DNA from 3 places in the Paenibacillus sp. FSL R5-0908 genome. Region 3 is predicted to be linked to each of the others. Evidence: riboswitches for the same ligand, from Rfam matches in the RefSeq annotation. Region 3 holds a riboswitch; each other region holds the start of a gene.
The links. Region 3 has a riboswitch for cyclic di-GMP ahead of MKZ09_RS01900 (anti-repressor SinI family protein). Riboswitches for the same ligand answer to the same signal wherever they lie in the genome.

Region 1 (10,329 bases), 6.8 Mb from region 3:
TGATGGAGATGAATTTCGCGGGCTGGGCTAGCTTTATGGCTCCACTTGCGATGAATAATCCTGACCCAATGTTGACTAAACAGCTGGAACGAAGCTTTATTTCGGCCGACCCTATTATCGCTAGAGAATTTGCGGAAGTTACATTTTTTTCGGATCATCGAGAAGATCTGCCTAAAGCGACAGTGCCTACACTCATATTGCAATGCTCGGATGATAGTATCGTTCCTATAGAAGTAGGAGAATATTTACATAGACACATGAATAATAGTACGTTCCGGTTAATGGAGGCCAAGGGCCATTATCCACATATTAGCCATCCCCAGGAGACCATTACTTTGATTAATGAGTATCTTGGGTGAGATGGAGAAGATTATGGTGTTGAAAGGATATTTAGACAATGGATGACCGGTTAAAATATGCGCCATGCGGATATGTTTCCATTACCCATGAAGGAATGATCCTCGATGTGAATCAAACCTTTTTGGACGGGATGGGATATCAACAGGTTGATTTGGTAAATAAACATTTTGAATCTATCATGTCTACGGCCAACAAGCTTATTTTTCATTCATACTTCTATCCTTTTATCAATCTGAATGGACATGTAGAAGAGCTATTTATCAATTTGAAGGACAGCAAGGGGCAAGCCGTGCCTTACTTGTTAAATGGCAGACGCCTTGAGTGTGAAGGTGTAGAGGTCATTGATTGTATTCTCGTACAGATGGGCAAACGTATTGATTATGAGCTAGAGTTACGATCTGCGAAGAAGCAAATAGAAGAGGCGTATTGGGAAAAAGATCAGGCGCTGGCAAAGCTCAAACAAATCCACCTGGAAATCGAGCAAAAGCAAGCTGAATTACTGGAGATGAATGCCGTTTTAGTAGAGCTATCTACTACAGACAAGCTTACTGGATTAAAGAATAGAAGGTTCCTGCAAGAAAAGCTGGAAGAACAGATTGCAGCGTATCAACGTGATCAGGCGCCTTTTTCATTATGTATTCTAGATATTGATCACTTTAAAAATGTGAATGATACCTACGGTCATCAGATGGGTGATTATCTCCTGGAGAAATTGGCGAGTATCCTGAAGTCCCAATCTCGTAAAGAAGATATCGTAGCTAGGTATGGTGGTGAGGAGTTTATCCTTCTGCTGCCTAATACAGATTCATCGGATGCCACGGCAATAGCGGACAATTTGCGGCAATTCATAGCCAGCTCCACTTGGGAGATTGGCAGCATTACGGTAAGCATTGGCATAGCTACCTTTGAAGCAACCGATACAGACATCACTCTTCTGGAAAAAGCTGATCAAGCGCTATACGTTTCTAAAGAACAGGGGAGAAATCGCGTTACGCATATTATGGATTTGAGTGAAAAGCTTCTTTAATTGGAGGCTTTTTTCGTTATTTATAAACGATACATCCTCTTTGCTCTAATTGCTCTAATTGCTCTAATAATTCTGTTCTTCTTAAGCTGTGATTCCATCTTAAATCCAGTTTCTCTAATCGTCCAAGTTGTAGAATCGAATCCGGGATTTCTTGCAGATTATTATCTCTTAAATCAAGCTCAACGAGGCTGTTTAATTGACCTATTTCCTCAGGGAGTCTATTCAGTTTATTTTTTCTAAGGTTCAGTCTTCTTAACTTGCTTAAATTACCGATAGATGAAGGCAGCTCAGTGATTCGATTATCACTTACATCGAGTATCCGCAGTTCTTCTATAGCGCCCAAATGCTCTGGCAAGACGGCCAGTTGCTTAGGTATAGAAAAGAATCCAACCCCTGCAATCCGCCAATGCTCTCCGGCAACACCTTCAGCCGATTATGGCCTAAATCCAGCATTCTTAGGTGAACTAAGCGACCGATGTTCTCGGATAACTGTTCGATTTCATTGCCCGCATAATTAAGTACCTCTAATTCGTCATGAAGGAAGAGCTGATCGGGAATCTCTTTAATATGATTGTTGTACATGGCATCAAGCCTATGTGACAACGTTACGATAGAATATAACAGGATGATGATTTATTATCAGTATGTTGGCATACAAAACTATGGAATGTGGATCATGCCTACATTATCTATTCGGGGATTGTAAGGGTGTACGCTACCACGAAAGGGAAAGAGCATACCGTAGATCTTTTTGGAAAAGGCGATTTCTTTGGCGATCTGGAAGTAATCCATCCCTCCAATATAAGAGTGCTGTCTGCGGTGGCTATGAATGATACTGTATTATTTGATATTCAACATCAGCAGATCACCGTGTTAGACCCGGTATATTTACTGGAGTATACGGATTTCGATTGAGATGAACAGTTCCGGGATCTTTTTCAGAGAATCGATTATTAAAGGGGTTATGAATGTGGCTTGTAATCATTGTGTAGTAAGAGAGCTGAATTTTCAAATCAAGGCTCATGGTGAGCTTAATCTTAGGGTTTTACCTGAGGTTATTCATCATTTGAGTAGAAGTTATACGATACATAAGGTGGAAGGAAATGTGATTACAATTAAGGAGGCTGGGGTGCGGGATTTCCTAGATTTCTGTAATGACCATATGGAATCGGAGCAGGTTGAATTCCGTATAGATGACCAAACATGGAGACCTCTATCCGAATTACCCACTGTACTTGATATGGAGTGGATTGATGAGGTTATCACTAAGGGTCTTGTTATTTGCTACTTCCAACCGATTGTGAACGTAAGGGAAGAGATTTTTGCATACGAGCTCCTATCCAGATTTAAAAAAGAAGACGGATCCCTTATCTATCCTAATGAGATTTTTGCGGCGGCACGGAATCGTGGGCGTTTATATGCTTTAGACCGGTTATGTAGAATGACGGCTGTAAAATATGCTGCGCCCTTAAATAAAAAAACGTTTATTAATTTTATCCCTACATCAATTTACGCTCCAGAGTTCTGCTTAAGATCAACTGTTGAATTGGCTAATCAATTAGGTGTCGATCCCTCTCTTTTTGTCTTTGAAGTTGTTGAAACGGAGAAAGTGGATGATCTCGCTCATTTGAAAGCTATTTTGACATATTACAAGGATCGGGGATTTGAATACGCTTTAGATGATGTTGGGGAAGGCTTCAGCACAATCGAGATGTTATTGGAGCTTAAACCTCATTACATGAAGCTAGATATGAAATATGTTCAAGGCGTGTCCAGTGATCCGAACAAACAGAAAATAGCTAAACAATTTTTAGAAAAGGCTTTAGAAATCCAATCTGTTCCTTTAGCAGAAGGTGTGGAGTTTAGAGAGGACTTTGAATGGCTTAAGCAGAGTGGTTATCAGTTGTTTCAGGGATATTTATTTGGAAAGCCTGATCCTATTCCCAAACAGTAATCCTAATGAGTATATATCGGTCCAGAGGATGAGATGAATTTCAGGTCAGAGTCTGAGTACAGCCAACCCCCGGGGTTGTATAATTTAGGTAATTGAAAAGGGGGACGGGATGGATATGAAATGGCATCAATTTGTAACGCGCTGGGCAGATTCTAGGGGCTTTGATGGACGAGAGATTGATTATCAATGGCCTTCTCCCTCCTTTCCGGTCATCAGTATTCGCAGTAATCTAGGGCGATACTCAGGTCAAGCGTATGGTCGTGGAGGTAAACCCCGTGTGAAGACAGCCGTTGGATTAATCGCTATTGGAGATGTAGCTGTAGGCTTGATTTCCATAGGTGCGATAAGCGTGGGCGTACTATCCTTAGGAGCAATATCACTAGGAATGTGGTTAGCCCTTGGAGCGATAGCACTTAGCTGGCTTGGCTTCGCAGTGGGAGCCATTGCGATAGCAGGGGTGGCTGTAGGAGCGATCGCAATCGCGGAAAAAGCGTTGGGGGCCATCGCCATAGGGGATACGGCGTTTGGTGCGATAGCGATAGGCAGGATCGCTGGGGGTGCCATAGCTATCGGACAATGGGCATATGGTGTAATCGCAGTTGGCGAACATGGTTTCGGATTAATTCCCGTCACGGGCGATGTATGGAATTGGTTCCGGCGCTTGTTTGGATCGGGGAGTTAAGTAGACCTACAGTCCTAAAGGATGCCCTTCTCTTCCGGGATAGTCAATAAATAATATCTATCACCTAAGAAAAACTAATTGCAATTACCTATACTCATTTCATACCAATTAATCATGCGATCAGATCTAGGCTTATGTTACTCTTTGAATGTATTCGAAACTTCATAGGCAAACCTATGGAAATGTAGGGACGCAAAGCTAAAGGGACTAAGGTTATCATAACTATTGTCAGCCAGCTGCCAAAGAGTGTGTAACGCTTTTTGTTAAAATATAAGAAAGTATACGTTATACACCTATACTTAATATCTTATATTTCTCGCTTAAACGCTTACCGTCCTTATAAGGACGCCACAGGTGTTTATGCTTGTTAAGGTTTAATAAAAATTAAGTCTTAATTTTTAGGCGACTTTATACGCAATCAAGCTACTCTTTTGGGGTAGTTTTTTTTGTGCCCATTTTTGGGCACTGGAGAGATTCATATGACATCTGGGGGTAAGAAGTGATGAAGAAAATGATTGCGATCGCTACATCGGCAGCCATGTTGGCCAGTTTTTCAAGTGAGGCAGGTTATGCTTTAGCAAGTGAGGTAAGCAAGGTAAATGTAACAACAACAGTGGCACAAAGTAAGGTCAACTTATTAAGCAACGCTTCGGTTATTCCGTTTGAGCTGTACGGCAAGGATGCTCTAAATGCCTATAATGAGGTTTTTAGAATGAATCCAGCAAATATTAAATCCATCACAAATAACGGTGGCAACTACTCAGGCTCGCCTATAGCTAAGGCTATGGATGGGGATATGAGCACGCATTGGGAGACTGGCAAACCGAATAGTTCAACGTTTACGAATGAGGTTGTGTTTGTTTTCAATGAGTCCACTGAATTAAATAGAATGGTATACGCGGCTAGGCAATCCGGTGCTAAAGGTAAAGGTTTTGCTCAAGAATTTGATATCTATGGCTCCACTACCGATGCGGGTGATTTTACGCTCGTGTCTTCTGGAGAATATACAGGCTCAACCGGTGATGTAGTGGAGATTCAGTTCGCACCTACGGCTTTTAAGAGACTTAAATTTGTCTTCAAAAAAGCGAACCAAGATTGGGCGAGTGCGGCTGAGTTTTCTTTTTATAAAGAGGATAGTCTCTCTGCTAAAATGAAAAATTTATTTACAGATGATACCCTGAGCCAAGTTAGTGCTGCCTTTAATACGACAGAGAAATTAACAGCTTTAGAGAATGAAGTGCAGGCACATCCACTGTATACGCAGTTTAAAGAAGAGATAGAGAATGCAAAGATCCTTTTGGAGAACCATCAGGTAGAGGCAACGGCAGCCAAGGTTTCGAAGCTAAAAGGGTATGGTACAGCCTATGAAAATGCCTATAGCCAAGCGTATAGAATGCCAAATGCAAACGTATCAAAAGTAACGGTGAACGGTGGAAGCTACCCAGGTACGAAGCCTGAATATATGCTGGATGACCAGCCCACTACGCATTGGGAAACGAACAAAAACAATGATGCAAGCTTCACGAATGAAGTCGTGTTTGAACTAGCGCAAGCGGAAGTGCTGGACAGAGTGGCTTTTTTGGCTAGAGATAATCGCAAAGGATTCCCAGAGGCTTTTGAAATCTATGCATCAGAGACGAGTAAAGGAGAGACCTTCCAACTGGTATCTAGCGGAACCGCGATCAGTACCAATGATTTTCTGGAATTTAAATTCGAACCGACGAAGTTTAAAAGATTAAAATTTAAGTTCACAAAAGCTAATATTAACAGACCTTTTGCGGCTGAATTTAGATTTTATACAGAAGATAAAGTAAGCGAAGCTGTAAATGGTATTTTCACAGATGGAACGATGAGTGCGGTTGTGCCTGCTTATAATAGCGTCGAAGCAATCAACGAATTAGAAGAAGCGGCAAAAGTACATCCGCTCTATCCAATCCTGAAAGATTCATTGGAACTAGCTAAGAAGCTGGTTAATGGCGAGGTTCAAATCGAAGGTACCATCATTGAGGCGGAACAACGTGGAGATATGAAAAAGCATGCGCAGGAAAACCTGAGAATTGGTTTTGGTACGAACAACCAGCCTACAGGTCTCGTTGCAATGCCTGGAGATACGATCAACGTTTATGTGGACGCAGCTTCTAACGATAAGCTACCTTCTTTAGTCTTTTCTCAACAAGAGGCCGCTTGGAATATTTGGGCTAGAGGTGTGCAATTGCGTCCAGGTAAGAACATTATAACCGTTCCTGAATTTGCTACGAATAGTTATTATGCACATGAAGTGACTAAGGGCGGCACCGTTTATATCGTCAATCCATATACAGCAGAGGAACAAGGGAAAGCCCCACTGCTCCGCTTCGAAGGTTTAGAGAAGATTCCTTTTATGACCAAGACCACGGATCCAGAACAATTCAAAACCTTCTTAATCACATACAAACAAAGACTAGACGAAGATAAAGCGGCGCATCCAAATGTTCAAGATCGTAAACTCATAGATGTGGTAGAAATGGCCAGCGATCATGTTATTTTCACAGGAACGGCGACGGAGGCGTACAACAAATATATTACGCAAGGAAATAACCCGCTGGACACCGTAACTGGGTATGACACCTGGATGAAGAGCATTTTTGCCTTCTATGGCTTGGATGGTAGTAGTGAGATTCATGATGCCAAGCTAATTCGTGAGAATATTCGATTAATGCAGCCTTATGGTGCGATGTATGCAGCGGGAGATCATACAGGTATCCAACTTGGAACAGTAGGTACCATGTTAGGTGATTTTAACAAAGCTTATCCGGGCTGGGGACTGAATCACGAAATCGGGCATCGCTTGGCTATGGGTGAACGGGAATATGGCGAAGTAACTAATAATATGGTGTCTATGTTTATGTCTGTCGCGGCGAATTCGATAGATAATCGTATACCGTATGAATCAGATATCTATAAATATGTCCTCGAAGAAAATAAAGTGGTAATGAATCAGCAGGGCTTATTTGCACAACTCGGAGCCTATTGGCAGCTGGAGCTGGCACATCCGGGATACTGGACAGAGCTGACCAAGCTATATCGGGAGCGGAAGGTCACCCTTACCAACGGTGACAATTCCAAGCAGCAGTATTTGGTGGAGTTCTCCTCCGAAGTACTGGGATTAGATTTAAGCAGCTATTTTGCCAGACATGGCTTCACTGTGAATCCTGAGACAAAAGCGAAAGTAGCCAAGTATCCGGCACCGCAAAAGTTATGGTATTTAAATAACTCGGTGATTAATTATGAGGGAACTGGAATAGCGGATAAAAATCTGGCTATTAAGGTTAATATCACACCTAACACCACGGCTAGAACAAACACGTTAAGTTTCAGTATAGATAAAGAGCTTAAGCAAGATTTCTTAGGATATGAAGTGTATAGAAATGATGTGTTAGTTGGTTTTACAGGAACTGACCAATTTGTGGATCAGAATGTAGATGCGAGTATCAACTATACGTACAAGATCGTCGGTTATGATAAAAAGCTGAACCCACTGAAGCCCGTACAGGTTAAAGCCTTTAAGCCAGCCTTGTCTGTTGAAGATCAGCTCACTTTAAAGCTTAATCAAACCTTTGATCCGATGAGCTATGTAAAAGCGGCTAACTATCTAGGAAACGATATTACTGCAGATGTCTCTCTGAAAGCTAATAACGTTGATGTAACGCAAAAAGGCAACTACGAAATTGTATATGAAGTGAAAAGCGAAGGGGTTACGGAAACGAAAACCACACAGGTTACGGTAACGAGCGACTACGCCTATATTTCCGATCTCAATGCCAAGTCAGTCGTTGTAGGCTGGGGTGAATTAAAGAAAGATAAAGCCGTTTCCGGGGGAATCATAACCCTTGTTCGCCAAGGATTGGCTGCGACGTACGCGAAAGGGATTGGTGTTCATGCCAACTCTGAGGTAGTTTACGATATTGAAGGTAAGGGTTACGACTTCTTTGAAAGCTACATTGGGATCGATCAAGCCATGAAAGGGAAACCTTCCTCGGCTACTTTTGCAGTGTATGTGGATGGAGAACAGAAATTTGAGAGTGATGTTTTCCGGGCAGGAACAGAACATCAATTTGTGAAAATCCCTGTGACTGGCGCAAGAGAGGTGAAGCTGGTTACAACAGATGCTAAGGATGGCAATGCTTCAGACCATACGGTATGGGCCGATGCGAAGTTCTCAAATAATTCAAGCAAACCTACCATTACAGTGCCGGAAGAGACAACCTTCGTTAAGCTGAACAGCGAATTTGATGTGTTGAGCGATGTTACGGCTTTTGATACGGAAGATGGTAATTTAATTGGAGCCGTTGAAGTACAATCCAATGGGTTCACATCAAGCAAAACAGGGACTTACAACGTCGAGTTTTCAGTTACAGACTCAGATGGAAACTCCGCTGTGCAGGCCAGAAAGATTGTTGTATACAGCGCTAGTAAATACCTGAGTGATATAGATTGGCAATCAGCAAAAACGGATTATAATGTGGTTCGAAAAGATAAGGCTAGCTCTAACAATCCGATTAAGCTGCTGGTAAATGGCGAGGTCAAAGAGTTCGCTAAGGGCTTAGGAACCCATGCCAGCTCTGAAATCGTGTATAATCTGGCGGGTACAAACTATGAATATTTTGAAACATATGTAGGGGTTGATAGAAATATCCCTGAGCAAAGCAACTCCAGTGTGATTTTCAAAATCTTTGCCGATGGGGCAGAGGTTTATAACAGCGGACTGATGAAATTTGGTACAGAAGCCAAGCTTGCGCGGATACCTGTTAAGGGGGTAAGTGAATTGAAGCTGGTGTTAGATAATGCAGGTAACGGAAATGCTTCAGATCACGGTGATTTTGCTGATGCGAAGTTTATGATCTTGAACAATACACCAGAGCTTACCATACCTAAATCTGTCTCAACCAAAGTGGGCCAAGTGATTGATATCAGTGAAAGCTATTCGGCAATGGATTCGGAAGACGGTGACTTGACGGCTCAAGTGAAGGTCACAGGTCAAGAGCAAGTTAAATTCAACCGGGCTGGAAAGTATCCAATCACTTACACAGTAACAGATAGTGATGGAAATACGACCACGAAGATTAGAACTATAGCCGTAGTAGACATGACGGACTTTACGTATCTGACGGATTACGACTGGAACTCTACTCAGAACAGCTATACTGCACCTTTGAAGGATAAATCTATTAGTGCGAATACGCTGAGATTAACAGATGAGAACAATCAGGCAGTGTCCTATGAAAGAGGAATTGGAGCGCACTCTAACTCGACGATTGTATACGATCTAAGCGACAAAAACGCGGATTACTTCACTTCCTATGTAGGAGTAGATAGACAAATGTACGGTTCTGTTGGTTCGGTGAGCTTTGAGGTGTTTGTCGATGGAGAGAAGAAATTCGATAGTGGAGTCATGAGTTCAAGAGATCCGCAGAAATTCATTGAATTGGATATTAATGGAGCAAAAGAACTGAAATTAGTTGTCACAGACGGGGGAAATGGCAACGGATCTGACCATGCTACATGGGGTGGAGCCAAACTACATTTTGCGAATGGAGATCACTTATTCACTGGAGATCTGGAACAGGCGATTGCAGCGGCTAAAGCAATTTCTCTAGAAGGCTTCACACCTGAGAGCATCGCGGCATTTACGTCCAGCTTCTCGACAGCAGAGACAGTGTTGGCTAACTCTTCTGTTACGCAAAGTGAAGTAGACGAAGCTGTAGCAGCGTTGCAACAAGCAACCGAAGGTTTGGTCCAAATAGATCTTACGAAAGAGATTACTGTGGCGGACCCGTATTTAAGTGCTTCGATCAAGACTACATTGGGCGTAACTGGAGAACTAACGCTAGGGGATATGTATAACCTTACAACGTTAACCAGCGAAACCAGAAGAGCCAGATCCTTGGAAGGTTTGCAGTACGCAAAGAACCTAGAGACACTTGATATTACTGGAAATGAAATTACAGATTTCTCCCCATTACAAGGGTTAACTAAACTAACGAGCTTATTGGCCGACCCACAAGTGTTAGAGGTAGGAGAATTTAAGGGACCTGTGGTTGAAGTAGCTAATCTGGTGAGAGGGGTCGATGGCAGCAAAGTGATCCCTAATTCCGCTGGGGTAAGAAACACTAGAACATCTAAAGAAATTGTGTTTGATATGAAGGAATGGGCTGCTAATCCGGATGTGTTCACTATTGACCTATCAAACGAGGAGAAAGGAACTTACATGCTGGGGTTAACTTACCAAGTCGCAGGTAATCTCGTGCAAATCATTTCTTTTATTGA
Region 2 (10,329 bases), 4.7 Mb from region 3:
AGTGATGCTGAGCTTCATCCCGAAACGGCTGAGAGCAGTGTTCCTCCTCCCTTGCGTCCTTTATTTTTAAGCACCTTGAAGCAAGGTGGCGATGACCGCTCTAATGTACATGTGCGGCAGGGCGTCTGGTCTGTTCATATGGCACCGTTATATTCTGAAGGCAGCATCCGGGGAGTAGTTGCTGTACTGCGGGATGTGACGGAAGAGGTTCGTCTGGAAAAGATGCGCAGAGACTTCGTAGCTAATGTCTCCCATGAAATCCGCACTCCATTGTCGATGATGCAAGGGTACAGTGAGGCTTTATTAGACGGGATGGCTTCATCCCCCGAAGAAAGCAGTGAGCTGATCCAGGTCATTCATGACGAATCACTGCGTATGGGGCGTCTGGTTAAGGATTTGCTTGATCTTGCCCGAATGGAAGCCGGACATACGGATATGATGAGAGCTCAGGTGGACATGAACGAACTGCTGGAACGAGTCTACCGTAAATTTTCTGTACGTGCGAAAGAGCGCGATATCCATCTTCACCTACAGCAAGAGAGCGATATTGCTGTTCTGAAGGCAGCGGATGAGGATAAACTGGAACAAGTCTTAACCAATTTACTCGATAATGCTTTTCGCCATACACAGGGTGGCAAAAAAATCACGGTTCATACAGGAACTTGTGTATTAGAAGGCCGTCGTTATCTTGAGATTAAAATTCAGGATGAAGGGGTTGGAATTCCACCAGAGGATCTGCCGTATATATTCGACCGCTTCTACAAAGCTGATAAGGCGCGTGTACGGGGAGAATCGGGTGGAACGGGACTTGGGCTTGCGATTGTTAAAAATATTGTAGAGTCGCATCACGGGACTATCTCAGCTTCAAGCAAACTAGGCGAAAGTACAACCTTTACGCTAAGACTTCCTGTCGAAAAACAGTAATTCCAAACACAATGTGTGATAGCGCCTCTGACAGCAGAGGTGCTTTTTGTTGAAACAAACACATTAATCTTGTTCATCGTGGAACATATCTTGTAGGTTTTGCTTGGGAGGGCATAGAATGATTTTATCTTTAGACCAAGGTACTACCAGCTCACGAGCCATATTGTTCGATACGGAGGCTAAATGGGTCTCACAAGGTCAATATGAAGTTAAACAATCCTTCCCCCATCCAGGCTGGGTAGAGCATGACCCTGAGCAAATCTGGGAGTCACAGCTCGCAGCGGCAAGAGATGCGATTGCGCGGGGTGGCATAGCAGTTGAGGAGATCTCTGCCATCGGAATAACCAATCAGAGAGAAACAGCTTTAATCTGGGATAAAATAACGGGCAAACCGATATACCCTGCGATTGTGTGGCAGGACAGGCGTACTGCAGAGCAATGTGAAGAACTTAAAAGTAAAGGGCTGGAGCAAGTTATTGCGAGCAAGACGGGCCTTGTTGTAGATGCTTATTTCTCAGCTACTAAAATCTCCTGGATACTGGATCATGTGGATGGCGCCCGAGAACGGGCGAATCGAGGTGAACTTCTAGCAGGGACGATCGACAGCTGGTTAATCTGGAGACTTACTTGCGGAGCCGTACATGTCACTGATGTTACCAACGCCTCACGTACGATGCTGTTCAATCTTCATGAACGGTGCTGGGATGAAGAGCTAATGGAAGAGCTTCGTATTCCGCGTGCCATCCTGCCAGAAGTAAGAATGTCTGGCGGCGAATTTGGAGTAGCAGACAAACAGTGGTTCGGAGCGGACATTCCAATTCGCTCTGTACTTGGAGATCAACAGGCTGCATTGTTTGGACATACTTGTCTAGAACCCGGCAGTGCCAAAAACACCTATGGTACAGGCTGCTTTATTCTAATGAACACAGGCACAGAAGCTGTAGCCTCCAGCCATGGCTTGTTGACCACTGTAGCTTGGGGTATGGGAGATGAACTCTATTATGCTCTCGAGGGCAGTGTGTTCGTGGCCGGAGCGGCCGTTCAGTGGCTGCAGGAGGGGCTTGGTCTTATAGAGGAGCCAGCAGGCTCAGAAGATAAAGCACGGGAAGTAGAGGACAGTGAAGGGGTTATCGTTGTGCCTGCGTTTACCGGACTGGGGGCACCCTATTGGGACATGTATGCCCGTGGAGCCATATTTGGCCTTACTAGAGGCACTACCTCAGGACATCTGGTACGAGCTACATTGGAGTCCTTAGCCTTTCAATCCAGAGATGTAATAGGAGCTATGGAAAAAGACGCAGGCATGCCATTGACCGGCCTTCGTGTGGATGGCGGAGCTGTGCGTAACGATTTGCTGATGCAATTCCAGTCTGATATCCTGGGCAGTGAGGTTACTAGAACAACATATGCGGAGACAACAGCTTTGGGTGCGGCGCTTCTGGCCGGGTTAACGTCCGGCGTCTGGACACGTGCCCAGCTAGAGAGCTTCAACAAGGCTGAGAGGGTCTTCTCGCCTGAGATGGGTATAACTGAGCGGGAAGGTCGTTACAATGCCTGGAAGGACGCTGTAGCGCGTACTATGGGTTGGGAGAAGCATGAAGGATATCAGTAATAAAGGGGCTGTATATGTCTATGGTTAACGGAACAGAATCTGATCTGCCGGGCGGACTATCTAAGCCGGCGCTTCGAGCCCTGCATGGGGCTGGATATGTTCAGCTTCAACAATTCAGCAAGCTTACGGAGGCAGAGCTTCTGCGGCTACATGGATTGGGGCCAAAGGCGATCGTTCTATTACGAAGTGCCCTCGCGGAAAAGGGGCTCACCTTTGCAAGTAAGTCCTGATGTTGCGTTCATATTTATATTAAAAAGCGGCAAGCTTAGGTGAATCCCTAGCTTGCCGCTTTTTGTTATATAGCTCCTAATATTCAATAACAAATGCTACATTTTGCCAACCGGCGCCCACTGTCCAGAACAGGACTTTATCACCACGTTCGATCTTTCCAGTAGTTACAGCTTTATGTAGAGCAATAAATGGGCTGCTCGTAGAGGTATATCCGAATTCATCTCCTATGTATACCGCTACATTGCGATCAATGCCGACTTTCTCACACATCTCTAAGATATTAGGCAATGAAAACTGTGAGAAGCAGGCTGCTTTAATGGCTTCAGGCGCGATATTGTTGTTAGACAGTAGAGTACGAATAGACTCAGAAGCAGCATCTATGCAAATGGAATCATCAAAAGGAATAAACTTCACATTAAACTCTCCAGCCGCTACACCTTGTTTACCCAGTTTAGCCAGGCCTGCGCACGGGAACTTGGAATTATCGCAAACACATGGATCCGTTTGGTAGATAGAGTCAATGAAACCGACCGCATCCTCAGCTTGTTCAAGAATGACTGCCGCCGCTGCATCACCAAAGTTAGCGTAGTAGACCGGATCATTCTTATCGGCATGAGGGGTTACATAATCGGAGCCGATTACCAATGCTCGTTTAATCCTAGGATTCGCTTGCATCTGACGGCTAACCTGTTCCACAGAAGCCGTCATACCCGCACAATTAGCATTGCTGTCAATGCAGATTGTATGGGATGCGCCTTTGATCAAACGGTGAATCATTAATGAGTTGGTAGGAAAGATATACTCAGGAGTTTGACTTGCATAGGCAATAAGGTCGATATCGGCACCTGTGAGACCACTTTTCTCCAGAACATTCCGGACAGCCTCAAAAGCCATCGTAAGGGAATTCTCATCCGCATCCTTAATACTATACCGTGTAATACGACCTAATGCGGATAATAGACCTCGAATATCAATGCCTTTTTCGTCAAAATGCTTAATGAAAAAGTCGTTACCAACTATATTGCTGGGATGATAGATATCAATGCCTTTAATACGAATTCCGGTCATAATACGCCTCCAGGAAAGCAGTAAGATGTGGCCTACATATTAAGATTAAAAGATCTAGACTGTGACCGCAGAAATGATCTCGATGTTATCGAGTCCAGCTTTACGGCCAAGACGGGAAAGCTGCATTTTGAGGATCGGGTTATTTTCAAGCGTTAGATTTACTTTTACAAATCCATCATTCTTAAACATTACAAAGCAGCTTTCTAAAAGAGGTACAACATCTGGTGCAGTTACATTTAGCTTTCTGCAGTCGATTTTTAGTTCATAGTCAGCTGGAGTAATTGGATTGATAGTTTGTTGATAAGCTTGAATAGATTTTAGACCATCTTCTTCAGAAAATGTTCCATCCAACTCAATGTTAATAACCTTGTTTGCAGTGTCTGTCTTCAAAACGAAACTTCCCATGCCTAAATCTCTCCCATAGATTGAATTTGTCCAAAACAGTTCGACTGCAATATCCAGCCATATGTATATCCACTTAGCTGTTTTATAAAAGTCAAAATTCGACACTATACAGCAAGTAATGGGATATTCCGACTCTATTATAGGCATATTTTTCAAGCGTGTGCAATAATAAAGTCGAATTTTGTATATTGTTGTCGAACTGTTGGATTATTGGATTTCTTCTATGGTTGCAAGCAGGATATTAAAAGCTGTGATGATTCTAGGTGCCCCTATAACGGGTACTAAGTGTAATAGAATACCTTTAAGCTGTTCTACGGTGACTCCAACACGAAGGGCCATGACATAATGAACACCCAGCTGTTCGAATTGACCCATTGAAATTAAAGATGAAATGACTGCGATTTCCTTCCAGTCAGGGGCTATAGTATTACGTTGAAAAATATCGCCATAGGCATTCCCCATAATAAATTCAGCCAAGTCAGGGAAGTGGTCTTTAATTGGAGCTAGTGCTTTTGCGCCATAGTCTCCTGATAGATTCGTGAAGTGGTTGAGACCACTGTTGATATTTTCCTTCATGGTTAGCCTCCTAGTTTAGGTTCAAAGTACGGTGTGCAGTCGGAGGGACTTCATCACGGTCTGTTAGTAGTTCAATAACGGCAACATGGTTTAGAGCTACCGCATCTTTAATTGCAGCTGTGAATTCATCCGCTGTCTCACACTTGTAGCCTTTAGCACCTAGAGATTCAGCGAATTTCACGGCGTCCATAGGTACTTCATATAGAGTTCCATCGATACGACCTGTGGTTTTCTCCATACCCTTAAGAGCCATATCTAGTTGCTTATTATTGACCACGATAAAGATGACAGGGATATCTTTGCAGACAGCGGTGTTAATCTCAGCGCCGAGCATCATGAAACAACCATCACCTGTAATGCAGAGGACCGTTTCTTCAGGAGCTGCAACTTTTGCACCAATAGCCATGCCGATCGAATTACCCATGCAAGCAAAATAAGCATCAAAAACAAAGCTGCCCGGTTTCTTAACCTTGTACCATTTTGCAGCGTGGAATCCATGACTTCCATCATCAACGAAAATTGAATTATTATAAGGAATTAAATCACTTAAAGTGCTCATTACCGAAGCAAGGGAAAGATTCTTGAGGGTTGGAAGCTCTTCTGAATAATCAGCATCGGCCAAAGCATCACGTTTGGTGATTGTGCTTGGGTCAATATGATTTAGGCAGTGCACCAAATTATCGCGCAGGTCCCCAGTGACCGGGATCGTTTTGGACAATAGTATTTTTCCGACAAAGGTTGGATCAATATCAAATTGAATTAAAGTTGCTGGATGATTCTCCCGTTTAAGATTACAGATGGTCATATCACTTAAACGTGATCCAAGCACTATAAATAAATCGCTTTTATTTAATAAATCGTCCCCGTGGGTCGAACCGCCAACGCCAATAGGACCATGATAGAGTGGGTGATCCCAGACTATAGCCCCTTTTCCACCAGGAGAGGTTACTACAGGAATATTAAAAGTTTCTGCGAGTTGAACAAGCTCTTTATGTGCTCCGGAGCGGTTAATTCCTTTACCCGCAATAATCAAAGGATTCTTAGCAGCTTGAATAGCATCGATGACTCTATCGATATTAGCTTGACTAATTAGAGACTCTCTTTCTGGGATTACTATATTGCATTCTTCCAATACTTCAGTTTGTACATCAAAAGGAATACAAAGATGAACAGGACCACGTTTGGTCAGGGCCACAGAAATCGCATGATTAAAAATAGTACCAAAGTGATCCCCACGTTCAACCAATTTACTGAACAAGGTGGCAGGTCTGAACATATCAGCTAAATCAGCCAGAAAAGAAGTGGAGTCCTGACATTGAGGAATTCCAAGCTCTGTAATGGATTGGTGGCCAGTAATAAATAGGACAGGTAGGTTGTTAGCTTTCGCATGTGCTGCTGCTGTAAGCAGGTTAGTTCCCCCAGGACCCGAAGTACCAAATGCTACGCCTAGGTTACCTGTTTTCAGCGCATATCCTGCTGCTTCGAATCCGGAGCTTGCTTCGTGTCTGCCGGGAATAAATTCAATACCGTAATCCACCATCTTTAGAACTATTGGACAAATCGATTTGCCAATGATCCCAAAAGAATGGGTGACTCCAAGGTTACGTAGTGCTTCCGCCATGTAATCTGCGACTGTCTTCAAAAGAAACACCTCACAAGTTTTTTGATATATATTAGTTATTAATCTATCGCATAGATACGATAGATCAATATACTCAAAAAGTAAAAACCTGTGCTCTATAGTAAGCACAGGTTGGTGGCATAAGGCGCCGCTAAGACTGAACAATAGTTCAGCCGTCCTGGTTCCTCTGCAACCTGGCAATCATGGCCTCAAACGAAAAAATGAGGCTGTAGATCCATGGTTTTGCGTCATCCTCTTTCGAGGATTTTGCCAATATTAATTTATAGTTGATAAGAATAATTTTCCTTTACAATATATTCCTCATTAATTTTTGTCAACATAATCCGCTAAAAAAACTCGAAATTTGACGAAAGTCTTGTCCAAGAGATGAAGTTTTGCCTCGCGAAAAAAACTGCCACCTAAGACTCAGCTTAGGTGGCAGTTGATAGTTTTGAACTAGAATTTAAAGATATGAATGGTTTTTTGCAGATTAAATACGGCCTGGGTCATTTTTTCCGTTTCTTCTGCAACAGATTGCAGGGCATTAATCTGTTCATTCATAGCCGCCGATACCTCTTCTGTGCCAGCAGCGGTTTCTTCGGTGATTGCTGAGATATTCTCGATTGCACTCGAAATTTTCAAGGCACTTTCTAGCATAAGATCACTCTCCGCAGAGAATGAAGAGATTTGCTCGGTAATGTACTGCACGCTTTGTACAATTTGTGCGAAAATATGGGCAGTTTGTGTGATCATTTCGTTCTGAACCTGCACGACCTCTTCATTGATGGCGATATTATCGATGGCTTGTTTAATATCTGACTCAATGCTGCGGACCAAACCGAATACTTCTTTTGTGGATGCCGTAGATTCCTCAGCAAGCTTGCGAACCTCTTGAGCTACAACGGCAAAACCCCGACCATGCTCTCCGGCACGAGCAGCTTCGATGGAGGCATTCAGTGACAGCAGGTTGGTCTGCTCAGCGATCTCTGTGATGGTCTTGGTGATCATCGTAATCCCGCGGGCATTTTGTGAAAGAGCTTCAATAGTATCAGCCACTTTTTGTGTAGCCTCTATGTTTTTACGCATGCCTTCAGCCTGTGTATCTACGGATTGGCGCCCTTGCTCAACAAGTTCTAAGGTATGTATTGAACGTCTGTTCATTTCTTTGGTGGAGTTCGTATAATTGGATACTTTGGTCTCAATGTCTTTAATGGATTCTGTCATATCAGCGATATCCGTAGATATTTCATTTGCACCAAGAGCGAGCTCAGTAGAGGAAGAGGCTACTTGTGCCATGACAATTTTCAGGTTCTGGTTCTTATCTTCGATTCCGCGGCTTGCATCCATAACTTGACGGGTGATCTGTGATGCATCGGTCAGAATCTTCTTGAGCTTATCAATCATTGTGTTAAAGGAGCGGCTTACGTCACCCATTGAACCGTTTTCGTCCGCTCTGCTAGTGAAATCCCCCTTCGAAATACTGTGAGATACATTAGCAATATCATCAAAAGAAGATGTAAGCGTTCTCTCCACGAAGCGAGCAACAGGTAAAGTCAGACCTGCAAGAACAACTACTAGTATAATTCCTACGAGAAATTGACCTAGAATCATTAACGTAACTAAGACAGGAATAGCAAACAGTGCGGCAACGAGGTAACATCCGGCAACAATTCTTTGTTTTAACGGAAGTTTGTGCATCCAGCTCATTGGTAAAATGTCCCCCTTATTAAATTTTATGTAATGGTGTTATTATAGGGGATTTATAGGTCATTGGTCTATAGAGAAGTGTCATAAATCTTCTTTAAGTAGTAGATATTTAGAATTCATGTCAAAATTCCTCATATATTGTGGAAATTGTTTTAATAGCAGACTTTACCATCCCTACTAGTTCGGTAGGAGCTAAAACAATAACTGAAGGAGAGAAAGAGAGTACGATACGACAGGCAGATTCTATAGTATTAAACTCGGCCTCTACGTTCATCCACCCAGTATTAGCAGAGGGTTCTACTAAAGTTATAGTTACATATCTTTCACGTTGTAATTCTTTAAGAATAGACTCATTCACCTTTAATTTCACTACATATTTTGGCAGTGCTGCTTTAAAAGCTGAAGTCGATTGTTCCCAGTAGCTTTTTAAATCAAAAACCTCAGGTCTGACAAATGATTCATTAGTTGCTTCAGCTTGTATTAATCTTGACACGCGAAAAGTCCGCATTTCACCCTCGGTTCGTGCCACTACATACCAAACTCCACGTTTTGCGACTAACCCGAGAGGTTCAATGAAACGCTCCTTCATCTCGTCGTTCCGTGGGTAAGTGATCTTCACTTTATGGTCTTCCCAAACAGCTTCCTGCAGGATAGATAGAAACGGGTACGTCTCGTCGGAAGGGTGCCAGCTGGCACCATCAATATGAATGCGCTGGCTCAGGTAACTGGCTGGATTATTCGGCCTGGATGGGGAAGCAGCCTCCAGCTTAAGCACGGCAGAAGAGAAGTCGTTTTGTATACCCAGATCTTTTAAAATCGAGGAGTCTGCGGACAACAGCAGAGTAGCAATCTCTGAGGGCTTCATACCCGTTAACGAGGTTCGGTAACCTTCTGTGAGCATCCAACCCCCTTCGCGTCCCCGTTCGGCAAGAATCGGTATTCCTGCTGTACATAAGGCTTCCATATCTCTAAACACAGTTCGTTCAGACACTTCTAAGGTCTGGGCTAGCTCACGGGACGTCATCTTTCCACGATTTTGCAGCAAAAGTAAGATGGATAACAAACGATCGGCTCTCATTAAGTGAACACTCCTCCTCCTAATAAATGTTAGCTAGTTCTTAATAAATTATTATATTATATATGTCAGTTGATGTCATATTAAAGAATTATACTTATATAAGGTAAGGATTAAATACAGAACATTTAGAGAAAAACAAGTGTAGAAAGGATTGAGAACATGACTTTAAAAGGAAAAGTAGCATTGGTCACCGGGGGCAGCAGAGGTGCTGGTAGAGGAATTGCATTGGAGCTGGCAAGGAAAGGTGCATTCGTTTATATTACGGGCAGAACGACAGAGGCTTCTGGCACAGAGCATAGCAAGCGGAGCATTGATAACGTACTTAGGGAAATAAAAGCAGAGGGAGGGTCCGGCAGCGCCATACGATGTGATCATACAAAAGATCAGGAGACAGAGGCAGTCATTCGCCAGATTGCTTCAGAGCAAGGGCGGCTTGATATTTTAGTCAATAATGTATGGGGCGGGAATGACTTGCCTATTGAGCAGAAGTCTTTTTGGGAGCTTCCTACAGCGCACTGGGATAATATGTTTAATGCGGGTGTGAGGGCGCAATTGGTAACAAATTATTTCGCAATACCTTTAATGCGCGAGGCAAAAGCTGGCGGTCTAATCATCCATACAACCTTTTGGGATCATTACAAATATCTAGGAAACTTCTATTATGATCTTTCTAAAAATACACTTGTGCGCATGGCCTACGGGTTATCGAATGAGCTTAAAGAGGACAACATTGCAGTTATTCCGCTCACTCCGGGCTGGATGAGGACAGAGGCGGTGCTGGAGAGCATGAACACGGATGAGGAGCATTGGCATGAGGTTGAAGAATTGCAGATGACTGAATCCACAACCTATATCGGTAGAGCAGTCACTGCTCTAGCAGCCGATCCTGAGGTCATGTCTATGACCGGACAACCGCAGCAGGTTGCTAAGCTGGCTGAAAAGTATGGATTTACAGACATCGATGGTCGGACTGTTCCCGCATTCTTAGTCTAAACAGCAATCTTGATCTGTTTGATCCCATATGTGCGTACGAAGCAGTATAGGACACAGCTGATCTAAAATGCAGCATTTTCGTATATTTAGGACGCTATCGGTCCCCATAGACGC
Region 3 (10,329 bases):
CAAAAACTAGAAGAGCTTGAAAAAGCTCGGCTAGAGGAGCAAGCAAAGAAAGAAGAAGAAGCGAAGAAAGAAGAAGAACGTTTGGCTGAGGAGAAAAAGCAACAAGAAGCCGAGGATAAAGCGAAAGCTGAGGCAACCCCTCCAACGTCAGGTGAAGCTGCTCCGGAAGCCCCAAATAAAGAACAACCGGAAGCCCCACCCACTGACCCGGTTAACCCGGAAATTGGCGAAGAGCTCACAATTCCAAAAGATGTCCCTCAGCAAGAGGTTCCACAAGAGACGGCAAAGGCGGAAGACAGTACGACTTCCCCGCCGGTAGCAACCCAAGCTCCTTCGGACCCTCAACCTGAGAAAGGTGGAGAATAAGATGCGGATTAAAAAATTTATCAATAATACCCTATCGAGCTTAATGCTTATGATCTTTATTCTGCTGGTGGCAGCCGTAGTGTTATCCAAGGCCTCCGGCGGTGAACCTGCTTTCTTCGGATATGAGATCAAAACCGTACTCTCAGGATCGATGGAACCTGGAATTCAGACTGGCTCAATTGTCGCATTAAAACCCGGAGGGGATATGAATCGTTTCAAACCAGGCGATGTCATCACCTTTAGGAATGAAGATAATCTGCTCATTACTCACCGGATTGTAGAAGCGACCGTCAATAACGCTACGGGTGAAGCTGTTTATCGCACTAAAGGCGATAACAACGACGCACCCGACATGAACCCTACCAGTTCTGCGAATGTTGTAGCTCAGTATACCGGGGTTACTGTACCCTATGTCGGTTACGCTATGAATTTCGCGGTTTCCAAAGCTGGAAGTGTAGTCCTCATGATCGTGCCTGGCTTGATGCTTCTGCTCTATGCTCTGTATACCTCTTGGAAGGCTGTAGCTGCATTAGAAAAGAAAAACGCTGCCCTACTGCCAGCCTCACCGTCCCCAACAGAAACACAGCCCTAAGTTGATTGTCCACTTCCGCTTACGAACCGGAAGATACAATATATAAATTTTATAAAAATTCAACACAAATTTGAGGAGGAATTTTATTATGGGTATCAAGAAAACATTGGGTCTTGGCGTAGCATCTGCAGCACTGGGTTTATCATTAATCGGCGGAGGAACCTTCGCATACTTTAGCGACACTGCGCAAAGCACAGCTACATTCGCAGCGGGTACACTCGATCTGAACTCTGACCCTTCTGTCATCGTTAATATTCCTAACCTGAAACCAGGTGATACTGTAACTAAATCCTTCAAATTGAAAAACGATGGTTCGCTCGATATCGGATCTATCATTCTGAATACATCGACTCAAATCACGGATGCTAAAGGAGATAACTACCTTGATTTAGCCGAGTTCATTAAAGTTAAATTCCTTAGAAATAATGACAAAGGAGTACCTATCGTCTCTCCTGAAAATGTAGTTTATGAGACTACACTTGCTGCTTTAAAAAGTCAGCATCCGGATCTCGTAAAAAATACAGGTTGGGATCAACTCTTTACCGAAGCATCCGGTATTAAAGCCGGTACTAATGACAGCTTCTCCGTCCAATTCGAATTTGTTGAAAATAACCAAGATCAAAATATTTTCCAAGGCGATAGCTTGACACTGACTTGGGATTTCGTAGCTAAACAAGGCGCGAAAAAAGACTACTAAGATCAATAAAGTAATTTAATAAAATACTCGAAGAGCAGCAGATCCTGAATCCGGCCACGGATAAGCAGATTGCTGCTCTTCTCTTTACAATAAACTTTGTCCGATTTATTGATATTTGCTATACTAATAACAAAAATTACGGAGGGGCGTCAGCATAGTGCCACAGAATATGGGCCAACGTATCCAGCAGCTCCGCCTAGACAAGGGTTTCTCCCTATCTGAGCTTGCGGACAGAGCAGATGTGGCTAAGTCGTATCTTAGCAACGTGGAGAGAAACATCCAATCCAATCCATCCATCCAGTTTATCGAAAAGATCGCTGATGCGCTTCAGGTATCCATTCATGCCCTACTCTATGGAGAACCCAATGATGCAGAGGAATCACATTTAGATTCGGAATGGTTCCGATTGGTGCAGGAAGCTATGGACTCAGGCATTAGCAAACGCGAATTCAAAGAATTTCTGGACTATCAGAAATGGAAGCTCGATCAAAAGGATTAATACTTCCTACCAATCTGGTACGATCCTCTCTTCTACTAAATCATATCGAAAAAGGACACAGCGAAGAACCGCTGTGCCCTTTTTCGATATGTAACCCCTCTAATGTATTACTGCACGATCTGCACAGTTTTCTCATGAAAGAACTGGCGGATTTCATCTGCCTTAATGCCAGCCTTCTTAGCTGCTAATAATAAATGTACCCACTCTTGATCCAGATCAATAAACTGCTGTTCTCTGTTGCTACCCTGGTTGGACTTTTCCAAAAAATCTCCCCCTAAGATTTTACGTCCCCAGGCAATCCGGCTGTCATAGTATCTCTACCTTAGACCCGCGACTTTGTGCCCCTGCCTTTCGGCAAGTTTACCTTTTACTGGACCCTTTTCACGAAAGGATCTACTTAAAAAACTATAAAATTACTATCTGCAATAACATTATACAAAAAGAAAGCGGAAAAGTGTGTCGATTCCTGGTTACTTTTTATTTTAAAAACGAAAAATAAAAGATTTTTTTTCAAAGATCTTGTCCGATTATCACGATACTCGTCCGTTACATAAAATAAATTGTACTAGCAAAATAAATATTTACTGACCTAATAGTTAAAAATAAGGATAATAGAATCATTTTAATAGGCCTTTAGAATGGGTAATGAGAAGAAACACCCTTCTTTTCATTAGAACAAGCTAACCCATACCATTTTGCGAACGTATTGGACGAAAGAATGAATTGATTACAGTGGCTGAAAGTAGCACAATAAGATGAGAAATGAAACCGCAATCATCACAGCTCCAGTAAGCGTTGACACAAAATGTCACGTATGGAGTTCATCCGTTAAGGAGGATGTATTCATGGCAGCCAAAGAGCCCTATAACGAATCCATTTGGAGTAAGTATTACGGACCCAATTTAGGCTACATTCAAGAAAGATATGAACAGTTTGTGAAAGATCCCTCCACCGTAGAAAATAATTATCGCGAGCTTTTTACAAATTCGGGACCTCCTCCCCTAACTCCAGATAGCGAACCGGCTCCTCAGCCGCGCATCTCGGGAGACACCGAATGGCTTAGAAAAGCAGTAAGAGCTTCCAAGCTAATCGCCAATATTCGTATATATGGCCATATGGCCGCTGAAATTGATCCGCTGGTACGCGATCAGAATCCCATGGCAAAATATCTTGAGCTTGAAACCTATGGGCTGACCCGCGAAGACCTGATCGCACTGCCTGCAACGCTTATATGGGAAAATGCGCCGAATGATGTGCATACCGGATGGGATGCCGTGCAACGTATGCGTCAGGCATACACCAAGACCATCGCCTATGAGTTCGGGCATGTGCATGAAGAAAAAGAACTGCAATGGCTAAATAGACAGGCAGAATCCACCAGCTCACCAGCACCCCTAAATAATACAGAACGCAAAGAGCTCCTGAACCGCCTGATTCAGGTAGAGCAATTTGAAACCTTCCTCCACAAGACTTTTGTAGGTCAGAAGCGTTTCAGTCTTGAAGGCAATGATGCTCTTGTACCGATGTTAGATGAAATCGTACGTGCTGCTGCACATGACGGTGCGGAGCATATTTTGATGGGCATGGCGCATCGCGGCCGCCTCAACGTTCTTGCACATATTTTGGGCAAACCTTATGATATCATATTTTCAGAGTTTCATCATTCTCCGAACAAGGAGCTTTTCCCTTCCGAAGGCTCTACAGGCATTAACTATGGCTGGACAGGTGATGTGAAATACCATCTCGGTGCAGACCGTGCTGTCCGTGAAGGAGAAACCGTACGCACAAGAATAACACTAGCGAATAACCCAAGTCACTTGGAATTCGTCAATCCTGTCGTGGAAGGTTTCACTCGTGCCGCACAAGAAGATCGGAGCACTGCAGGACTGCCGAAGATTGATACCAGTAAAGCTATGGCGGTGCTGATGCATGGCGATGCTGCTTTTCCAGGTGAAGGAATTGTTGCAGAAACGCTTAATATCGGCAAACTTCAAGGTTATCAAAATGGTGGGACGATCCATATCATTGTTAATAACCGAATTGGTTTTACGACTGAAAGTGAAGATTCCCGTTCTACGCATTATGCGAGTGACATCGCCAAAGGGTATGAAATCCCGATAGTCCATGTCAACGCTGATGACCCAGAGGCCTGCGTAGCAGCCGTACGTTTAGCTAGCGCATACCGCCATCAATTCAAAAAAGATTTCGTAATTGATCTCATCGGCTACCGCCGTCATGGTCACAACGAAATGGATGATCCTGAAACCACACAACCTGTTGTCTACGGTAAGGTTCGCAATCATCCGACCGTCTACAAGGTTTATGCAGAGAGACTGAAAAACGAAAAGGTTCTTACCGCCGAAGACGTACAAAAGATGAATGCTGAAGCAGAAAGTGTATTGCAGCGTGCGTACGATAATATGAAGGAAGGCAATCATAAGAAAAAAGAACCCAAAGCCTTCATTCCTCTACAAACGGACCGCGCAGCGGCAAACACTACAGCGGTATCCATCTCCAGCCTGCAGGAGATCAACCGTGAACTGTTGACGGTTCCTGCTGGATTCCAGGTTTATCCGAAGCTGGAGCGCATTTTACAACGTCGTAAAGATGCACTGAATGAAGGTGAAAAGGTCGACTGGGCACTGGCTGAAACGTTAGCCTTCGCTACCATTCTGAAAAATGGAACGCCCATCCGACTGAGCGGTCAAGATGCCCAACGCGGAACCTTCGCACATCGCCATCTGGTGCTGCACGACAGTAAAACAGGAGATTTGTTCTCCCCACTACATCAGCTAAGCGATTCCCGTGCCTCCTTTGGCGTATACAACAGTCCATTGTCAGAGGCATCAGTATTAGGCTTTGAATATGGTTATAATGTGTTTGCACCGGAAACCTTCGTAATCTGGGAAGCACAGTATGGTGATTTCGCCAACGCGGGTCAGGTTATTTTTGACCAGTTCATTGCCGCTGGACGCGCCAAATGGACACAGCGCAGCAATCTCGTCATCATGCTGCCGCATGGCTACGAAGGACAGGGACCTGAGCACTCCAGCGGTAGGCTGGAACGGTTCTTGCAGCTATCCGCTGAAGAGAACTGGACGGTCGCTAACCTGACTACCGCTTCGCAATATTTCCATCTGCTGCGGCGCCAAGCAGCGTTATGCGGGCAGGAAGATGCTAGACCGCTAGTCATTATGACGCCGAAAAGTCTCATTCGGAATACGCGCAGCACTTCTGCCGGAACCGAGCTGGCTTCAGGACAATTCAAGCCTGTATTAGCTGAATCTTTGCTTGGCCAGAAACCAAGTGAAGTTAAACGGCTCGTAGTCTGCAGCGGTAAAGTGGCTATCGACATCCAAACAGAACTGGAAGCAGCACAGGATAAGGATTGGTCGTGGCTGCATGTTCTTCGCCTAGAGCAGCTTTATCCGTTCCCGGAACAAGAGTTAAGCGAACATTTAAACTCCTTCAGCTCCCTTCAGGAAATTGTCTGGGTGCAAGAAGAGCCGAAAAATATGGGCGGCTGGAGCTATAGTGAGCCTCGGTTACGCGCCATCGCACCAAAGAATGCCGGCGTAAGATATATCGGCCGTCCGGAACGTTCCAGCCCGGCCAGTGGTTATGCAGATGTGCATAGCTTCGAACAACGTAGAATTGTAACAGAAGCCCTAAAATCAAATTCGAACGTACAAGCGGCTGTACCGTCCTCTTAAGAGGACGGTATCACAATAGCGTAAACCATTATGTTTGGGGAGGAAACGGCCTGTGTCAGAAATCTTAGTACCCGATCTGGGAGAATCCATATCCGAAGGAACCATCTACAAATGGCTGGTTAAAGAAGGCGACACGGTAGGTCAAGGCGATGTGCTCGCTGAGCTGGAAACGGATAAAGTCAATCTGGAAATTAGTGCAGAGGTGGAGGGTGTCATCTCCACCATCCTGCGTCAAGCGGGCGAGAACGTAGCCGTTGGCGAAGCCATCGGCATCATTGGAGCCGCAAGCGGCAGTACGCCGCGGACCGCTGAAAGCGAAGCCGAAGCGCCTAAAGCGGCACCGGCAGGCGGCAACGCAGTAGCAGCAGCCGCGCCTGTAGCTGCGCCCGAAGTGCCTGCAGCAGGTGGCGACAGCCACGCTGCCTTGGCATCGCCGGGCGCACGCAAGCTGGCACGGGAGCGCGGCATCGACCTCGGAGAGGTTAGCGCCCGTGATCCTATCGGCCGGATTGGCCAAGCCGATGTGTCCGGTCATGGTGCAGCAGCGCCGCAGGCCGCTGCACCGGTAGCTCCGGCGCCGCAAGGCAAGCCGGAGCCAGCGAAGCCGGCAGCGGGCAAAGCCACGCCGGACGAGGGCAAAAACGTGGAGCGCAAGCGCATGTCGCGCAGACGGCTCACGATTGCCAGCCGCTTGGTCGAAGCGCAGCAGACCGCGGCCATGCTTACCACCTTCAACGAGGTGGACATGACAGCGATCCTCGACATCCGCAAGCGCCGCAAGGATGCTTTTAAAGAGAAACATGAAGTTGGACTAGGCTTCATGTCCTTCTTCACCAAAGCTGTGATCGGTGCGCTTAAAACCTATCCACTGCTGAACGCCGAAATCGACGGTGAAGATCTGGTCGTTAAGAAATTCTACGACATCGGTATTGCTGTTGCAGCGAAAGAAGGACTTGTAGTTCCCGTAGTCCGTGATGCGGATCGGCTCAGCTTCCCGGAAATCGAGCGCCAGATTGGCGAGCTCGCTTCCAAAGCACGTGCCAATACGCTCAGCCTCTCCGAGCTGCAAGGCGGAACATTCACCATCACCAACGGTGGCGTATTCGGCTCCTTGTTATCCACACCGATTCTGAATACACCACAGGTGGGTATTCTAGGGATGCATAAGATTCAATTGCGTCCAATCGCGCTGGACGAAGAAAGAACCGTAAACCGTCCAATGATGTACATCGCCCTTTCCTATGATCACCGGATCGTTGACGGCTCTGAAGCGGTAAGCTTCCTGGTCAAAGTGAAGGAATTGCTGGAAGATCCAGAAGCACTACTGCTAGAAGGCTAACGCTGGTCAACTTTTCGACTTAAGAATATAAAGAAGGTATCCCTAGAGCTCTCGCTTTGGGGATACCTTCTTTTATATCTGGATCCAATTGCTGCCTTCCCTGCATACGATTTAACTGTATTTTATACACTTATTTATTTCTGATTCGCTCATATCCTCTTCTCTAATTGCATTCTCTACAACTAAAATCCGTAAAAACGTCTATTTCCACTAATCTAACCAGTAATAGCTGCATCAAATACAACTAAAGGGCCTATATACAGCTATTGGTGAACTTTAATTGCACATAATACAACTAACTTAGCGCATGCACCTACACACTACGAGCTACTAACTACTAACTACCAACTACCAACTTCTAACTTCTAACTTCTAACTTCTAACTTCTAACTTCTAACTTCTAACTTCTAACTTCTAACTTCTAACTTCTAACTTCTAACTTCTAACTTCTAACTTCTAACTTCTAACTTCTAACTTCTAACTTCAAAACTCTACTTCAATAGCTCCTCAGCCAGCTGTAAAAATTGCTCCTTGTTCAAAATCTTATCTCCATAGCTGGTGAGTGTATAATACGCATCCTGTCTCTCGTTATACCAATTCAGATAATCATAGCTGACTTCTTCCCTTACTACCTTGTTATAGATAACTTCTGTGCCTGCGACTGTGAGCTTATTAGCTTGATTCTCAGGCGTTTGTTCCACAAAAACCTTGCCGCCATAACAAAACCTCCCATTAGACCTGATAACTCAACTCCAGGTTTGCTTCTAATGGAAGGTTTTTTAATAAGGCTTCATTATTATAAAACTGAGGTGTAAGTTCAACGTCTACTAGATTATAAATTGTTGCAAAGGTCACTCTCTTATCATGGAAGGAGATAGAGTGATCGTAATCATCTTATCGAACGGGGTCATAAAATTGACCAACACCGCCTTGCAGTTATCCTGCAGCTTCGCCTCACGCACCGTAGCCGCCAGATGGCCTAGCTCGCCCCCTGTCAGTTCAATCCAGTCCTCTTCACAACTATAGCGGAGGTTACCGCCGTTCCAGAGATAATGGTCCTCTCCGACAGCCTGCAATTCGCCCGAAGTGAAACATCCTTCCCGTCCAAAAACGAAAGACAACTGTGTCATAACCTCTCTAGGTTCCTCAGCATGCAACCGGAGGGTCCACCCTCTGTCCGTACGCTGAACCTCCGTCTCCACACGGAATGTCTGTTCATGCGTAAGTGCGCGGCTCTGGTGCGGGAGCAGATACCAAGGGCTTACCGGCTCCGCAGATGTTTGCGGAAGCAGTTCGTCTTGGACAGGACCGTAATACCCCTTCTTTTGTTCTCCTGACAGGTGGTATCCTTCAGGCAATTTGATCATTTTCTGCATCGGTACATATCCCGGATAAAAGTAAGAAGCCAGCTGCACTGCAAGCAGCCTGACGGCACCGTGACGGAGTGCAAAAAAAGACGGTGTCTCCGTGATTAAGGTCACGCTAGTGTTTCCGTCCCTATAGCGCGCAACCGGTGCTCCGAAATCAGTATGCAGCCGGCTGTGGTAAATTCGCCCTTGATGGCCGGACTTCTCCATATCCTGCAGATAGCCGTGTCGCGGAAAATCGCCGTTCAGTATTTTCTCATATTTCACAGGTAGGGCTGCCGAATCCTCAAAAGGTTGCTGAAACTCCGGCTCCAGCAGCATACGTACGAGTACGTTGACAGAGCAGACCCCCGGATTTTCCAGTGCACTGCCTGCCCATTCGGCCATCCCCGCAAACAATGGCTCCTTATCGAAACGGGCCAGAATAGCGTACGGTAAATAATATGGAGACAGGTCGTGAAAGCTCCCCAGATCCTGGCGCCCAGAGTAATCAGTCACAACTTCCCCCTTAGGATGCACCAAATAGACCATCATGTGTAAATTCAGACGAACTGGCTCCAGCAACTGCGGCCGATCCAGCAGACGAGCGGCATGAATCAGCATGATGTCGCTGACCGCACTATAAATACCGTTGCTGCGCTCGGTCCATTCTCCATCAGGTGTAATATCCATCCCTTCCGCCAACCACTGATCTGCCCGCTGGACAGCCTCCTCCAGTCCGAACAGTTCATACAAAAATCCCAGTGCTGCACACAATACCCAACGATGATTCGGCGTGTGACAACCCCCTGTAAGCATGACGGGAATAGTTCGCTTAAGAAACAGGAGCATATTATCAAGCACCTGTTGCAGCGGCGCCCAATCCTGCGATGCCAACAGATGGTGTAGCTGAGCGTAGCCGACGATGACAAAGGCTGTATCCGGGGGAGAATGATAGTTCGTCCAGCCCGGAGAGATCGAGCCATCCTCATGTTGTGCACGCAGCACGAATTCCGTCGCCAGCAGCAGGCGGGCCAGCAGCAGCTCATCACGGTAGAATGCGGAATCCGGGTTAACCAGAGCCGCTCCCCAATAACACATATCGGTTGGTGTGCCGGTCGTATGATTCACCCAGGCAACGCCAGTACCCGGATCTATTGTCCCTCCGTAATAGCGGCTCGTCGGATCAAGCACCTGCCGGGATAATCCTTCCACTGACGCTCTATCATTACTGGCTACCAGTTGCTTGTACATTATACTTCCCTCCATGTTAATAAACTGCTCAATGTCTGGGTGGTAACAGGAGCTGAAGCCGCGCCAGCTCTTGTCGGATACGTTCAGGAATTTCCGTGAACAGTTGATTCCAAGAAACGAACAATTCCTCCCGGTCCGCATATTCCCAGCACGAATAGGACAGGGAAGGCGTGAACCGGCAGGTTTGCAGATAACGGTGGACAAGACGGTCAGTTTCTCCATCGGACGCCAGAATGCCGCGAAAAAAGTCGCCATAAATCAGACCCTCCGCACCTGCCCCATCCTGTGTACTGGATGCGAATCCTGGTAACAGCTCAAAGACTTCAGGGAACGGGGCGAGGGCATGCTTGCCGGGTTGGACATAGAGGTCCACCCATGTCCCGCTTAGATTGCTGCCCCCGCGCAGCAGCGCTTTAAGGAATTTCCCGTGAAAGCTCGCTTCGGCATCCACCACTTCCCCGTCTCTACCGATGTAAACCCACACATGCTCCAGATCATATAAATGCTGAATATCATAATCGTA

Region 1: it holds a riboswitch for cyclic di-GMP, as region 3 does, so the genes downstream of both, MKZ09_RS33180 (NPCBM/NEW2 domain-containing protein) here and MKZ09_RS01900 (anti-repressor SinI family protein) in region 3, are expected to answer to the same signal.
Region 2: it holds a riboswitch for cyclic di-GMP, as region 3 does, so the genes downstream of both, MKZ09_RS23480 (thiamine pyrophosphate-binding protein) here and MKZ09_RS01900 (anti-repressor SinI family protein) in region 3, are expected to answer to the same signal.

What each region holds. Positions count from the first base shown of each region.
Region 1 covers NZ_JBBOUV010000001.1:7,258,991-7,269,319, reverse strand. The annotation lists gene MKZ09_RS33215 (alpha/beta fold hydrolase) at 1-359, shown strand, start outside; gene MKZ09_RS33210 (sensor domain-containing diguanylate cyclase) at 398-1,387, shown strand; gene MKZ09_RS33205 (leucine-rich repeat domain-containing protein) at 1,404-1,742, opposite strand; gene MKZ09_RS33200 (leucine-rich repeat domain-containing protein) at 1,718-1,969, opposite strand; gene MKZ09_RS33195 (cyclic nucleotide-binding domain-containing protein) at 2,057-2,302, shown strand; gene MKZ09_RS33190 (EAL domain-containing protein) at 2,493-3,341, shown strand; gene MKZ09_RS33185 (hypothetical protein) at 3,457-4,023, shown strand; cyclic di-GMP riboswitch class I at 4,181-4,267, shown strand; gene MKZ09_RS33180 (NPCBM/NEW2 domain-containing protein) at 4,526-10,329, shown strand, end outside.
Region 2 covers NZ_JBBOUV010000001.1:5,143,656-5,153,984, reverse strand. The annotation lists gene MKZ09_RS23510 (ATP-binding protein) at 1-924, shown strand, start outside; gene glpK (glycerol kinase GlpK) at 1,043-2,536, shown strand; gene MKZ09_RS23500 (DNA-binding protein) at 2,551-2,766, shown strand; gene MKZ09_RS23495 (ketoacyl-ACP synthase III) at 2,843-3,835, opposite strand; gene MKZ09_RS23490 (hypothetical protein) at 3,890-4,240, opposite strand; gene MKZ09_RS23485 (carboxymuconolactone decarboxylase family protein) at 4,448-4,816, opposite strand; gene MKZ09_RS23480 (thiamine pyrophosphate-binding protein) at 4,827-6,467, opposite strand; cyclic di-GMP riboswitch class I at 6,623-6,719, opposite strand; gene MKZ09_RS23475 (methyl-accepting chemotaxis protein) at 6,894-8,144, opposite strand; gene MKZ09_RS23470 (helix-turn-helix transcriptional regulator) at 8,266-9,222, opposite strand; gene MKZ09_RS23465 (SDR family NAD(P)-dependent oxidoreductase) at 9,382-10,215, shown strand.
Region 3 covers NZ_JBBOUV010000001.1:420,904-431,232, reverse strand. The annotation lists gene MKZ09_RS01920 (hypothetical protein) at 1-366, shown strand, start outside; gene sipW (signal peptidase I SipW) at 368-958, shown strand; gene MKZ09_RS01910 (TasA family protein) at 1,047-1,655, shown strand; gene MKZ09_RS01905 (helix-turn-helix domain-containing protein) at 1,825-2,154, shown strand; gene MKZ09_RS01900 (anti-repressor SinI family protein) at 2,262-2,417, opposite strand; cyclic di-GMP riboswitch class I at 2,445-2,529, opposite strand; gene MKZ09_RS01895 (2-oxoglutarate dehydrogenase E1 component) at 3,000-5,867, shown strand; gene odhB (2-oxoglutarate dehydrogenase complex dihydrolipoyllysine-residue succinyltransferase) at 5,920-7,206, shown strand; gene MKZ09_RS01885 (hypothetical protein) at 7,698-7,907, opposite strand; gene MKZ09_RS01880 (hypothetical protein) at 8,058-9,806, opposite strand; gene MKZ09_RS01875 (hypothetical protein) at 9,835-10,329, opposite strand, start outside.